DNA from 2 places in the Nonomuraea sp. NPDC052116 genome. Region 1 is predicted to be linked to the other one. Evidence: riboswitches for the same ligand, from Rfam matches in the RefSeq annotation. Region 1 holds a riboswitch; the other holds the start of a gene.
What was found. A riboswitch is a leader RNA that binds a small molecule or an ion and turns the genes downstream of it on or off. The one in region 1 is predicted to bind cobalamin.
Positions count from the first base shown of each region.

Region 2: linked by a shared signal. The riboswitch ahead of AB0L65_RS00185 (ribonucleoside-diphosphate reductase subunit alpha) and the one ahead of AB0L65_RS50585 (CbtB-domain containing protein) in region 1 are both predicted to bind cobalamin.

Region 1 is NZ_JBFAWA010000040.1:33,002-40,046, forward strand. It holds gene AB0L65_RS50570 (magnesium chelatase subunit D family protein) at 1-1,037, opposite strand, end outside; gene AB0L65_RS50575 (histidine phosphatase family protein) at 1,034-1,663, opposite strand; gene AB0L65_RS50580 (CbtA family protein) at 1,609-2,340, opposite strand; gene AB0L65_RS50585 (CbtB-domain containing protein) at 2,350-2,538, opposite strand; cobalamin riboswitch at 2,573-2,702, opposite strand; gene AB0L65_RS50590 (histidine kinase dimerization/phosphoacceptor domain-containing protein) at 2,745-3,512, shown strand; gene AB0L65_RS50595 (ATP-binding protein) at 3,461-3,838, shown strand; gene AB0L65_RS50600 (response regulator transcription factor) at 3,835-4,494, shown strand; gene AB0L65_RS50605 (ATP-binding cassette domain-containing protein) at 4,571-5,284, shown strand; gene AB0L65_RS50610 (ABC transporter permease) at 5,281-6,069, shown strand; gene AB0L65_RS50615 (hypothetical protein) at 6,066-6,770, shown strand; gene AB0L65_RS50620 (dienelactone hydrolase family protein) at 6,817-7,045, shown strand, end outside.
Region 2 is NZ_JBFAWA010000001.1:37,836-44,880, reverse strand. It holds gene glmS (glutamine--fructose-6-phosphate transaminase (isomerizing)) at 1-1,414, shown strand, start outside; gene AB0L65_RS00195 (SAM-dependent methyltransferase) at 1,473-2,243, shown strand; gene AB0L65_RS00190 (tripartite tricarboxylate transporter substrate-binding protein) at 2,320-3,267, shown strand; cobalamin riboswitch at 3,272-3,467, shown strand; gene AB0L65_RS00185 (ribonucleoside-diphosphate reductase subunit alpha) at 3,592-5,760, shown strand; gene AB0L65_RS00180 (ribonucleotide-diphosphate reductase subunit beta) at 5,771-6,766, shown strand; gene AB0L65_RS00175 (mechanosensitive ion channel domain-containing protein) at 6,823-7,045, shown strand, end outside.

The DNA.
Region 1 (7,045 bases):
GGATCGTCCGGATCCTCCTCATCCCCCGACGTCCTCGCCAGCAGCTCGTCCAGCAGGCCCTCGTCCAGCCCTGGCGCGTCGAACGGATCGCGCCGCCGCCGGTGCGGCAGCGACAGCCGGGCCGCCGCACGCACGTCCTCGGTGGTCACCACATCCCTGCCCTGCCAGGCGGCGTGGGCGATGGCGGTGCTCGCCGTCACCAGGTCGGCCCGCAGGCCGTCCACCTCGAACGCCGCGCACACGGTCGCGATCTGCCGCAGCCGCGCGTCGGGCAGCCGCACACCCGGCACCCGGGCGCGGGCCTGCGCGATCCGGCTCGCCAGCGCCGTTTCCTCGGCCGCCCACCGGGCCGCGAACGCGCCGGGGTCCGCGTCGAAGGCGAGCCGCCTGCGCACCACCTCGGCGCGCTCCTCCGGGTTCCTGGACGCCTTGACCTCGACGGTCAGCCCGAACCTGTCCAGCAACTGCGGCCGGAGCTCGCCCTCCTCCGGGTTCATGGTCCCGACCAGCAGGAACCTGGCGGCGTGCCGTACCGACACCGACTCGCGCTCCACGTAGCACGTGCCCAGGGCCGCCGCGTCGAGCAGCAGGTCGACGAGGTGGTCGTGGAGGAGGTTCACCTCGTCCACGTAGAGGACGCCGCGGTGGGCGGCGGCCAGCAGGCCCGGCTCGAACGCCTTCACCCCTTCCGTGAGCGCCCGCTCCACGTCCAGGGAGCCGACCAGCCGGTCCTCCGAGGCGCCGACCGGCAGCTCCACCAGCGCGGCCGGGCGCTCCAGCCCCTGGCCCCCGGGTTCGTGCGGCCCGTCCGGGCATCCGGCGTCGGGCGCGGCCGGGTCGCAGGCGAACCGGCATCCGGGCACCACGGTCACGGCGGGCAGCTGGGCGGCCAGCGCGCGCACGATGGTCGACTTGGCGGTGCCCTTCTCCCCGCGTACGAGCACGCCGCCCGCCCGCGGGGAGACCGCGTTGAGGACCAGCGCCAGCTTCAGGTCGTCGAGCCCGACGACCGCGCTGAACGGATATGTGACGATCAAATCAGAACCTTCCGGTTGACATGGGCGACCCGCCAGCCGGCGCGCGTGACGGTCAGCTCGGTGACGGACAGCGGCGCGAGATCGAATCGGGCGGCGCTCAGCGGGTCCAGCCCGAGCGCGTAGCCGAGCGCCGCGCGGATGGCGCCCGCGTCGCAGACGGCGACGACGCCGGGCTCCGCGCGTACGGACTCGAGCCAGGCGGCGACCCGCCCGGCGTGCGCGGCCAGGCTCTCACCGCCGTGCGGGGCCGCGTGCGGGTCGGTCAGCCAGCTCGCCAGCGCGTCCGGCTCCTCCCGCGCGACCCGCTCGTACGGCTGGCCCTGCCACCGGCCGCAATCCACCTCCGCCAGCGCCGGGACCACCCGCGCCGCCAGTCCGAGCGCGGCGACGGTCTGGCCGGCGGCAACACTGGGAGCCGCCCACGCCACCGCCCCGGCCGCCGCCCTGGCCACCGTCTGGGTCAAGGCGGCGGCCCTGGCCAGGCTCGCCGCGTCGGCGTCCGCGTCGGGCGCGGGGAAGCAGGCGGCCCGCATCCCCGGCGTGCTCGCGTGCCGTACGAGCAGCACCCCGCTCAGCCCGGCGACGCGGCGGTCACCGGGCGGCGGGCCGCCCGGTCGCAGGCCCACCCGAACAGCACGCCGAAGGCCGCCCAGAAGACGAGCTGCGTCCCCAGCGACGCGAGCCTGAACTGCCACAACAGCGTGGCGGGGAAACCGTCGGGCACCTCGTCCACGGTCGGCAGCAGGGTCCACGCCGCGACCACCGGAATCAGGAACGCCGCCACCGCCGCGCCCCACCGCGCCCACGGCCCGGCGGTGACCCGGCGCGCGGTGGCCACCGCGATCGCCGTCGCGGCCAGCCCGACGAGGATCGTGACCACGTAGAGCAGGGTGCGGCTGTTGATCGTCTCCGGGTCGCCCACGGCCGGTGGGTTGGCCGGATATTTCACGAACGGCACAAGGATCACCGCCACGAACGCCGTCCCGGCGGCGGCGAGGGCCAGCCCGCCGTCCGACCGGGGGCCGACCCGTCCGCGCAGGCCCGCGTACACGAGGGCGAAGATCCCTCCCACGGCCAGCCCGTACAGGCCCGTGGCCAGGAAGAGCCCGGCCTTCTGTCCCGGCCTGCTGACGAGTGCCTCCTCGCCGTGGTCATGGCCGGGCGCTTCCTGGGCGGCATGGGCCTCCTCCAGCGCGATGGCGCTGTCCACCCCCGGTTCCCCGAAGGCGAAGGCGAAGCCGCCCGCGATCAATCCGGCCAGCAGGCCCAGAAGCAGGCCCCTGACCAGCAGGGTGCGTACCATGCGCGCGCCTCAGTGGCAGGGAACGCCGAGCAGGTGGCGTCCGTCGTGCATGAGTTCGTGCAGGTAGGCACCGGTTTGCGAGATGGCCCCGTTGTCCATCAGCACCAGGTAGGCGACCAGCAGCAGCACCGGAACGGCGAGCAGCCACAGCCGCAGACGGGGGAAGGGGATTGCCGAAGGAGTGGACAGACCACTCATACATGCCTCCTCAGGGATGACGCGTCCCGACCAACGAGGTCACGGAAGTCCAAGCGACCTGGCTCCCGGGATCTACGTCCCGGATACAGTGGCGCGTCCGCACCGGCATCTCACCGGATTTCCCTTGGACAATCGTGAAATCTACCGGAATGTATCCCTTACTCCCGTTCGAGTCAATGACGCGAGCGCCGCGTAAGGTACGGGGGATGAGGCGGTTCCTGGATGGGCCGGCCGCGGCGATCGTGGTCGGGATGTTCTGGTTGCCGCCGACGTTCGCCTCCGCGGACCGGTCACGGTTGGTGGCCGGGCTGGTGCTGGCCTGCGTCACAGGCGCGGTGATGGCCTTGCGGCGGCGACTGCCGGTCGTGTCACCGCTGCTCGCCGCGGGCGCGACCATCGCCGGGAGTGTCCTGGGGGTGTGCCAGGACCCGATGCTGGCCGCGGCCTGGTGCCTGTATCCGCTCGCGGTCGCGCGCGCCGACCGCACCCGTACGATCGTCCTCGTCCTCGCCGGCCTCCTCACGGCGCTGGCGACGGTGGCGGCGGTCCCGGGCGAGGACGCGAGCGGCGCCGGGCAGCGGCTGACGCTGGCCGTGGCCGCGTTGAGCGTGTCCTGGCTGCTCGGCACGGCGGTCGGCAGGCAACTCGCGGCCGCCCGGGAGGCGGAGCGGGCCCGGGTGCAACTGGCGGTGGCGCGTGACGTGCACGACGTCGTCGGCCACGCGCTCGGCGTGATCAGCGCGGAGGCGGGGGTGACCCGGAGCCTGGCCGACGCGAGCGAGCAGGAGTTACGCGACACGCTGGCCGGCGTCGAGTCGCACGCGAGGAGGGCGCTGGAGGAGATGCAGGCCCTGGTACGGGGGCTGCGTCCGAGCCCGGCGCGCCGGAAGGTGTCGCGGGGATCGCGCGGCTGGACGGACTCGTGGCGGCGACCCGCGCGGCGGGCGTGGGCGTCGAGGCGAGGATCGAGGTGAACGGCCTGGTCGACGACGTGGCCGGGGCGGTGGCGTACCGGATCGTCCAGGAGTCGCTGAGCAACGTGGTGCGGTACGCGGCGGGCGCGGCCTGCTCGGTGCACCTTCGGCAGGACGGCGGGGAGATCGTCGTGCGGGTCCGCGACCACGGCCCGGGGGCTGGGCCGGCGCGCGGCGAAAACGGGTCGGCGCGCGGCGGGGACGGGTCGGGGCTGCGGGGGATGCGTGAGCGGGCGCGGCTGGTGGGCGGCACGGTGACCTGGGGAAACCATCCGGAGGGCGGGTTCGAGGTGCGCGCCAGGCTGCCGGTCCGGAGCGCGTCTTGAGCGGGGTCGTCAGCGTCTTCCTGGCGGATGACGACGACCGCTTCCGGGCCGCGTACCGGAAGTTGTTCGACCGGACCGAGGGGTTCCGGGTCGCCGGGGAGGCGGGCGACGGCGAGACGGCCGCGCGGCTCGTAGGCGCGCTCAAGCCCGCGGTGGCGCTGCTCGACGTTCAGATGCCGGGCATGAACGGCCTGGAGGCGGCGCGCCGCATCCTCCCGGACGCGGCCACCCGGGTGATCATGCTGACCACCTTCGACCTGGACGAGTACGTCTATGAGGCGCTGACCCTCGGCGCGTCGGGGTTCCTGCTGAAGAACGCGTCCCCGCAGGAGGTGCTCCAGGCCGTCCGCACGGTCCACGCCGGCCACGCCATGCTGGCGCCGGAGGTCACCGCTCGCCTGATCCGCCGCTGCGCGCCTCAGCCGCCCGCGCGGCGGCACGCGTTCGCCGGGCAGGTGCTGTCCGAGCGCGAGGTGCAGGTCGTGCGGCTCGTCGCACGCGGGCACTCCAACCAGCAGATCGCCGACGAGCTGTTCCTGAGTGTGGAGACGGTCCGCACGTATCTGCGGCGCATGTTCGCCAAGCTCGGCGTGAACGACCGCACGCACCTGGCCGTGCTCGCCCACGAGGCGGGACTGCTGTACGAACCCCGGTAGGTGTCTCCTTTCGGGGGACGCGAGCAGATGCCCTCCCGCCCCAGGCTGGCGACGTCCATCCGAGGCGAGGCAGGCGATGATCGAGATCTCACAACTCAGCAAGCGTTACGGGGCCAAGACGGCCGTGGAGGAGGTCAGCTTCACCGCGCGTCCCGGCCGGGTCACCGGCTTCCTGGGCCCGAACGGCGCCGGCAAGTCCAGCACGCTGCGCGTCCTGCTGGGCCTGGACGCGGCGAGCGCGGGCACCGCGTTGGTCAACGGGATGCGGTACCGCGACCTGAGGCATCCCCTGCGCACGGTGGGGGCGCTCCTGGACGGAGCCGGCCCGGTGCCCGAGCGCCGCGGCGTCGATCACCTCACCTGGATCGCGCAGTCCAACCGGATCCCGCGGCGCAGGGTCCGGGAGGTGCTCGAACTCGTGGGGCTGGACGAGGCGGCGCGGCGGCGGGTGAGGACGTACTCGCTGGGGATGGGGCAGCGGCTCGGCCTGGCCGCGGCGCTGCTCGGCGAGCCCGAGATCCTGGTGCTCGACGAGCCGGTGAACGGGCTGGATCCCGAGGGCATCCGCTGGATCCGGCGCTTCCTGCGGGACTACGCGGCGGCCGGCCGTACCGTGCTGCTCTCCAGCCACCTGATGACGGAAATGTCCGGCACCGCGGATGACGTGGTCGTCATCAACCGCGGGCGCGTCGTCACCCACGGCTCGCTCGCCCAGGTCACCGCCGGGCACCACTCGCTGGAGGAGGCGTTCTTCGCGCTGACCGGCGACCCCGCGAGGCCGGGGTGGTGAGCGCCGTGCGGGCCGAGCTGACCAAGATCCTCACCCTGCCGCGCGTGTGGATCGCCACGGGCGTCGTCCTCGGCCTTCACGCGCTGGTCCTGATCCAGTCGGTCCGGCTGAACGCCGAGGCGGTCGCGGGCATCACCCCCAACGGCGTCATCGAGATCTTCACCGGGACGCCGCAACCGGCGGCCGAGGCGATCCTCGGTCTCCTCGCCGCGTCCTCACTGCAGATGGGCCTGCTCGTACCGGTCCTCGCCGCGATGATCGCCGGGCAGGAGTTCCGCTCGCACCAGCTCGGGGTGACGGTGCTGGCCATGCCGCGGCGAGGCCGGCTGATCGCGGCCAAGGCCGTGGCGACCGCCGCATACCTGCTCCTCGTGGCGGTCCTGATCGCGGGGATCAGCACCGCCTTCATGTACGCCGCCGTCCAGGACTGGAACCCGGGCCTGCTCGTGACGGGCGCCGCGTTCCTCGGCCACGGGAGGTTCGTGGCCTTCGCGGTCCTGTCCGGGCTGACCGGCTTCGGGATCACCGTCATCGCGCGCAGCACGCTCGTCGGCGTCATCGCCACCATCGCCCAGATCGCGGTCACCATGACACAGGCACTGGCCGGGGCCGCTCCCGCCCTGGACGCGCTCCTCCCCGTCAGCGCCGCCCGGAACCTGCTGCTCGACCCCGGGATCAACCGGCTCACCGCAGGCCCCGGGCACGCCCTCCTCGTGCTGATCGCGTGGGCGGGGGTCACGACGGCGGTCGCCGGGATCACGCTCGGCAGGAGGGATGCGCGATGAACGCCATCCGGCTCGCCGATCTGCTGCGCGCGGAGCTCACCAAGACCCGCACGCTCCCGGCGACCTGGGTCGCCCTGGGTGTCGCCTCCGCCGCGAACACCGTGCTCGGTCTCCTGGCGGCGACGGACTCCGTACGGCTCGCCGGGCCGGACGGGCCGGTCGCGATCGGGCAGCTGGACACCCTCATGGTCGCGCCGGTCTACGTCTTCGTCGCGATCGCCGTCTTCGCGGCGGGCAGCGAGTACCGCGCCGGGCAGCTGCGCGTCAGCCTGGCCGCCGTCCCCGGCCGGCACCGGCTGGCCGCCGCCAAGCTCGCCGCGGTCACGGCGGCCTGCCTGCTCGCGGCGGGCCCCGCGGTCCTGCCCGGCCACCTCGTCCGGCCGGTCGCTGATCCGGCCGCCCTCCTGACGGTGTATCTCCTGCTCAGCCTCATCGGATACGGCTTCGCCGTCGTCGCGAGGGGCGTCGTGGCGCCGCTCGCCGTGCTGTTCGTCACGCCGGTCCTCATCTCGCCGGCGCTGCGCGGCAGCATGCCGGACGCGGTGCGGCTCCTCCCCCACGAGGCGGCCCTCAGCCTCCTCGGCCTGCCCGCGGACCCGGCCACCGCCCTGAACCGCACGGGCGGGCTGCTGACGCTGATCGCCTGGGCCGGCCTATCCGTCGGAGCCGGCTGGGCGGCCCTCGTCAGGCGGGACGCCTGAGGTGTTACGTTACGTTCCTTGCTCTTTGATCGGTTGAGGACTGCTGATGAGACAGGACGTGCGCGTCCCGCTGCCGGACGGCGGTTCGCTGGAGGCGACGGTGGCACTGCCACAGGGGACGACGCCCGCGGCCGGCTGGCCGGGCGTGGTGGTCCTGCACGAGATCTACGGCATCGAACCGGACATGCTGGACGTGGTGGACCTGTTCGCCGAGCACGGGTACGCGGCCGTCTTACCGGACCTGTACAGCCACGGCACCAGGGTCGGGTGCCTGA
Region 2 (7,045 bases), on a different contig from region 1:
CGAGAACGACTCCCTGGAGGAGGCGGTCAGGAAGACGCTCAAGAGCATCGTCGGCACGTACGGCATCGCGGTCATCGACCGCGAACGCCCCGGCGAGGTGGTCGTGGCGCGCAACGGCAGCCCGATCGTGCTGGGCATCGGCGAGAAGGAGATGTTCGCCGCCTCCGACGTGGCCGCGCTCGTCCGCTACACGCGCCAGGTCGTGCACCTGGAGGACGGCGAGCTGGCCGTGCTCAAGGCCGACGGCTTCCACACCTTCGCCAGCGACGCCCGCGAGACCGCCAAGGAGCCGCTGACCGTCGACTGGGACGCCGGCCACTACGACACCGGCGGCTACGAGCACTACCTGCTCAAGGAGATCTCCGAGCAGCCCGAGACGATCACCCGTACGATGAGCGGCCGGCTCGACGAGCGCTTCCACGTGGCCCACCTGGGCGGGCTCAACATGGACGCCCGCGAGACGCGGGGCTTCCGCCGGGTGAAGATCATCGGCTGCGGGTCCGCGTACTACTCGGGACAGATCGGGGCACAGCTCATCGAGGAGCTGGCCCGCATCCCGTCCGACGCCGAGCCCGCCAGCGAGTTCCGCTACCGCAATCCGGTCGTCGACCCCGACACGCTCTACGTCGCCATCAGCCAGTCGGGCGAGACGTACGACACGCTCGCCGCCGTGCAAGAGCTCAAGCGCAAGGGCGGCCGCGTCATCGGCATCGTCAACGCGGTCGGCAGCGCCATCGCCCGCGAGGTGGACGGCGGCATCTACCTGCACGCGGGTCCCGAGGTCTCGGTGGCCTCGACCAAGGCGTTCACCTCGACGTCGCTGGCGTTCGCGCTGCTCGCGCTGCACCTGGGCCGGGTGCGCGACCTGTCGCCCGCCGACGGGCGGCGCATCGTCGACGGCCTGCGCAGGCTGCCGGGGCAGATCGAGGAGATCCTCACCCAGAGCGACAAGATCGCCGAGCTGGCGCAGAAGTACGCCAAGCACCCGAGCATGATGTTCGTGGGCCGCGTGCGCGGCTACCCGGTGGCCAGGGAGGGCGCGCAGAAGCTCAAGGAGATCTCGTACGTGCACGCCGAGGCGTACCCGGCCAGCGAGCTCAAGCACGGGCCGCTCGCGCTGATCGGCCCCGACATGCCGACGGTCGCCATCGTCCCCGACGATGAGCTGCTCGACAAGAACCTCACCACGCTGGGCGAGATCCGCGCCCGCGGCGGGCAGGTGCTCATGGTCGGTCACCGCGAGCCCGACGTCAAGCTGGCCGACGACGTGATCGTGATCCCCAAGAACGAGATCGAGCTGGACCCGATCCTGCTCACGATCCCGCTTCAGCTGCTCGCGTACTATGCCGCGGTGGCGCTCGGCCGGGATGTGGACAAGCCTCGCAATCTCGCCAAGAGCGTCACGGTTGAATAAACAGGCTAATTTGGCCTCAAACCTCGTTATCTTGCTGCGGACGACATAAATTCGATACGTGCGGCAGTTCGACGCTGAGAGGCCCAATCTCGCACGCATGTACGATTACATGCTCGGCGGGAAGGACAACTTCGCGGTCGACCGCCAGGCCATCGAGCAGCTCGCCGAGCTGATCCCGGAGGCGGTCCCGCTGGCCCGCGCAAACCGGGCCTTCCTCCAGCGTGCCGTGCGCTACGTGGCCGCCGCCGGGGTACGGCAGTTCCTCGACCTCGGCAGCGGGCTGCCGACCCAGGGCAGCGCGCACGAGGTGGCGCCCGAGGCCCGGGTCGTCTACGTCGATCGCGATCCGGTCGTCGCCGCACACGCCACGGCCCTGCTCGGACACTCGGGCAGGGCCGCGCTCGTGGAGGCGGACCTCCTGGATCCCGACGCGGTGCTGGCGGGGGCGGGCGGGTTCCTGGACCTGCGCCGGCCGGTCGGGGTGCTGCTCGTGTCGATCCTGCACTTCCTGCCGGATTCGGCGCGGCCGCGGCAGGCTCTGGCGACCCTGCGCGAGCGGCTGGCGCCGGGCAGCTACCTGGTGATCACCCACGCCACCTCGATGGGCCGCCTGGAGGACGGGCGGCGCTACCGGGGCGCCTCCTCGGACGATCCGAGCGGCGGCACCGACCGCACGCCCGCCGAGATCCGCGCCTTCTTCGGCGACTTCCCGCTGGAGCCGCCGGGCCTGGTGCAGGCCGTCGACTGGCGTCCCGACCGGCCCAAGCTGGTGGGGGACTGGTCGCTGCCGTCGTCCCTGATGGCCGGGGTCGGCAAAAAGCCACTATAAGAGATATGTGTATCTCTGCGTATTGTGTCGATAACTTAGAGTGAGCGATGACTCGCGATGCTCGGGGGAGAGGCACATGCGCCGTCGGCGGTTCTTCGCATGGGGGCTGGGCCTGGCCGCGTGCGCGGCCGGCTGCGGGACGGAGCGCTTCGCCGGGAGCGCGGCCGGCCTGCGCGCCCGATACTCGATCAGCCCTCAGGGGCGCCGCTGGGAGCGCGTCGGGCAGGCGTTCGCCGATGCGGCCCGGGCGGCCGGATACGAGAGCGGCGCGGGCGTGAGGATCATGGTGAGCGGGCTGCCCGCGCTGGCCGCCGCCGAGCTGAACAACGCCCAGACCCTCCTGGACACCGCGACCCCCCTGTCCAGGCTCGCCGGCGAGGTCGAGGTCGTGGTCGTGCCCGTCCACTCGCCGTTCGGGGACTTCGAGGCGTTCGGCGCCCACCTGCTCGCCAGTCCGGGCCAGACGCAGCTGGCGGGCGGGCCCCAGGGCGAGCCCGACCACCTGCTGTTCGGCCTGATCGCCAGGGGGCTCGGCGCCGACACCCGCCAGCTCGACTACACCGGCTATCCCAGCAGCCAGGAGGCCGTCACCGCGCTGCTGTCCGGCAAGGCCGCGGCGGCCGCGGGCCCGCTGGCCGACTGGCGCGCGAGCATCAAGGCCGGCCAGGTCAAGGCGCTCGCGGTGTCCTCGGCCAGGCAGGTGCCCGGCCTCGACGCGCCGACGCTGCTGGAGTCCGGCGTACGGGTCGACTTCACGGATTGGGCGGCGGCCTTCGGGCCCGAGCGCATGCCGGACGAGAGCCGCGAATCGGCCATCCGCATGTGCGAGGACGTGACCGGGTCGGCCGACTGGGAGGCGGCCTGCCGGTCCGCGGGCTGGATCTCGATCCCGCTCAGCGGCGCCGACTTCAAGCAGTGGCTGGGCTCCGAGGTCGAGCGCACCCGCGCCGTCCTGCGGGATCTCGGTCTGCTCGGTGCCACCAAAGCCACAACATGCTGGGGTAGTTGCGGGAACGGCCACTAGATGTAGGATCCTGCTCGTCGCTGGTTCGCCTCTCCGGAGGCGGAGCAAAAGGGAACCCGGTGTGATTCCGGGGCTGCCCCGCAGCGGTGAGCGGGAACGACCGCCGTCAGGTGCACTGGAGCGATCTGGGAAGCGACGGCCAGTAGGAGCGATGCGCGCGCCCGCGAGCCCGAAGACCTGCCAGCGGTGTGCCCGGGCCGCCCGCCCGGCACGAAGTGACCATGGCCTCGCGGGAGGGCCGGGGAGCGAAACGGCCGGGGGATGATCCGCGCCGCCGTGCTCTCGCGCGCCCTCACGGGGGACGAGCTCGCGAGGAGAGAGCACGTGACGCAGATCATCGAGGTCGATCGCCGTCTGGCCATCGAGGAGGCCGCCGCCCGGGTCATCACCGACCCGGCCAACTCCCGGGTCGCCGCCCGGCTCCTGGCCGAGGAGATCGCCGACGAGGCCGCCGCGCACGGGGTGCGGACGTTCTCCGAGTCCATCGCCGCCACCCACGCGGCCGGGCTGATCCAGGACGGGCTGGCGGAGTTCGTCGCCGCGCACGCCGCCGAGCTGGACGCGCTGGTCTCCGTGGAGGCGGACGACCGGTTCGAGTATTTCGGGTTGCGCACCGTCTACGACCGCTACCTGCTGCGCCACCCCGAGACGCGGGCGGTGCTGGAGCGCCCGCAGCACTTCTTCCTCCGCGTGGCCTGCGGGCTGTCGGAGTCGGTGGCGGAGGCCGCCGAGCTCTACGCGCTCATGTCCACGCTGTCGTACCTGCCCAGCTCGCCCACCCTGTTCAACTCGGGCGCGCGCCGCCCGCAGCTGTCGTCGTGTTTCCTGCTCGACTCGCCGCGCGACGAGCTGGAGGCGATCTACGACCGGTACGGGCAGGTGGCGCGGCTGTCGAAGTACGCCGGAGGCATCGGCATCGCCTGGACGCGGGTGCGCTCGCGCGGCTCCCTGATCCGGGGCACCAACGGCCACTCCAACGGCATCGTCCCGTGGCTGCGCACGCTCGACTCGTCCGTCGCGGCCGTCAACCAGGGCGGGCGGCGCAAGGGTGCGGCCTGCGTCTACCTGGAGACCTGGCACGCCGACATCGAGGAGTTCCTGGAGCTGCGCGACAACACCGGCGAGGACGCCCGCCGCACCCACAACCTGAACCTGGCGAACTGGGTGCCCGACGAGTTCATGCGCCGGGTGGAGGCGGACGAGGTCTGGTCGCTGTTCGACCCGAAGGAGGTGCCCGACCTCACCGACCTGTACGGTGACGCGTTCACGCGGGCGTACCGCGCGTACGAGGCCGCCGGGCGACATGTCCGGCAGATCCCGGCCAGGACCCTGTACGGCCGGATGATGCGCACGCTCGCCCAGACCGGGAACGGCTGGATGACCTTCAAGGACGCCGCCAACCGCACCTCCAACCAGACCGGCCGCCCCGGGAACGTCATCCACCTGTCGAACCTGTGCACCGAGATCCTGGAGGTCACCAGCGACGCCGAGACCGCGGTCTGCAACCTCGGCTCGATCAACCTGGCCGCCTGCCTGCTCGACGGCGACCTGGACTGGGACCGGCTGCGCGGCACCGTGCGCACGGCCGTGCGCTTCCTGGACCGGACCATCGACCTGGGCTTCTACCCGACGCCCGAGGCCGAGGCGGCGAACAGGCGCTGGCGGCCCATCGGGCTCGGCGTCATGGGCCTGGCCGACGTGTTCTTCACGCTGCGGCTGCCGTTCGACTCGCCCGAGGCGCTGGAGCTGTCCACCAGGATCGCCGAGGAGATCGCGCTGGCCGCGTACGACACCTCGGCCGACCTGGCGGCCGAGCGCGGCCGGCACCCGTCGTACGCGGAGACGCGGGCGGCCGGGGGAGTGCTGCACCCGGACCACTACGTCACGAGCACGCCGCGCTGGGACGCCGTGCGGGAGAAGGTCGCCCGCACCGGCCTGCGCAACTCGCTCATGATCGCCATCGCGCCCACCGCCACGATCGCCTCCATCGCCGGCTGCTACGAGTGCATCGAGCCGCAGGTGTCCAACGTGTTCAAGCGCGAGACGCTGTCGGGCGAGTTCTTGCAGGTCAACCGGTATCTGGTGGCCGATCTGCAGGCGCGCGGGCTGTGGACGCAGCAGCTGCGGGACGACATCAAGCGGGCCGACGGCTCGGTCCAGACGGTCCCCGGCATCCCCGACGACCTCAAGGTGCTCTACCGCACCGCCTGGGAGCTGCCGCAGAAGGCGCTGATCGACCTGGCCGCCGCGCGCCAGCCGTACATCGACCAGTCCCAGTCCCTGAACCTCTTCATGGCCAGCCCGACCATCGGCAAGCTCTCGTCGATGTACGCCTACGCCTGGAAGCGGGGCCTGAAGACCACGTACTACCTGCGCTCCCGGCCCGCCACCCGCATCGCCCAGACCACCGTCCAGGCGGCCCCCGCAGAGGCCGCCGCGGAGGCGATCGCCTGCTCCCTGGAGAACCCCGAGACCTGCGAAGCCTGCCAGTAAGGAGACTGTTGTGCTGCTCGACCCAGGCATGGACCTCACGCTGCGGCCCATGCGCTACCCGGACTTCTACGAACGCTACCGTGCGGCCATCCGCAACACGTGGACCGTCGAGGAGGTGGATCTCCACACCGACCTCGCCGACCTGGCCAGGATGACGCCGCAGGAGCGGCACCTGATCAACCGGCTGGTCGCGTTCTTCGCCACCGGCGACTCCATCGTGGCCAACAACCTCGTGCTCAATCTCTACCAGCACGTCAACGCCCCTGAAGCGCGCCTCTATCTCAGCAGGCAGCTGTTCGAGGAGGCCGTGCACGTCCAGTTCTATCTGACGCTGCTGGACACGTACCTGCCGGATCCCGCCGAAAGGGTGAAGGCCTTCGCCGCGATCGACCACATCCCCTCGATCCGCGACAAGGCGGAATTCTGCTTCAAGTGGATCGACTCGATCAACGAGCTGCAGCGCCTGGAGACGCGGGACGACCGCCGGCGTTTCCTGCTCAACCTCATCTGCTTCGCCGCCTGCATCGAGGGCCTGTTCTTCTACGGGGCCTTCGCGTACGTCTACTGGTTCCGCTCCCGGGGCCTGCTCGGCGGCCTGGCCACCGGGACGAACTGGGTCTTCCGCGACGAGTCCATGCACATGGAGTTCGCCTTCAGCGTGGTGGAGACCGTGCGGGCCGAGGAACCCGACCTTTTCGACGACGACCTGGGGAAACAGGTTACCCTCATGGTGGAGGAGGCCGTGGCCGCCGAGCTGGCCTTCGCCGAGGACCTCTGCGGGGACGGCATGCCCGGCATGGGGGTCGCACAGATGCGCCAATACCTGGAATATGTCGCCGACCAGCGGCTGGCCAGGCTGGGCCTGCCCACGAGGTACGGCTCGGCCAACCCCTTCGCGTTCATGGAGCTGCAGGACGTGCAGGAGCTGGCCAACTTCTTCGAACGGCGTGTCTCTGCGTATCAAGTGGCAGTTGAGGGCAATGTGACCTTTGACGAGTCTTTCTAGACATTGGGGGCATAGGCGTGCAGTCTCCAGCAGGCTGGCCGATTCTCGTAATCTCGGTGATCGGCTCGATCCTCCTGGTTGAGCTGGTTCGGAGGGTGCTGAACAGGGCCGGACGCAAATGGGCGTTCCCCCGGCACCTGGTGGAGCACTGCACGTGGTCCGCCTTCACCGTGGCGGTTGTGGCGGCCTTCAACCTGGCGTTCGCGCCGGGGATGTTCGGCGCGAGCGCGGACGCGAAGGCCGTCGCGGCGACCGTCAACCGGGTGCTCGGCCTGGCCA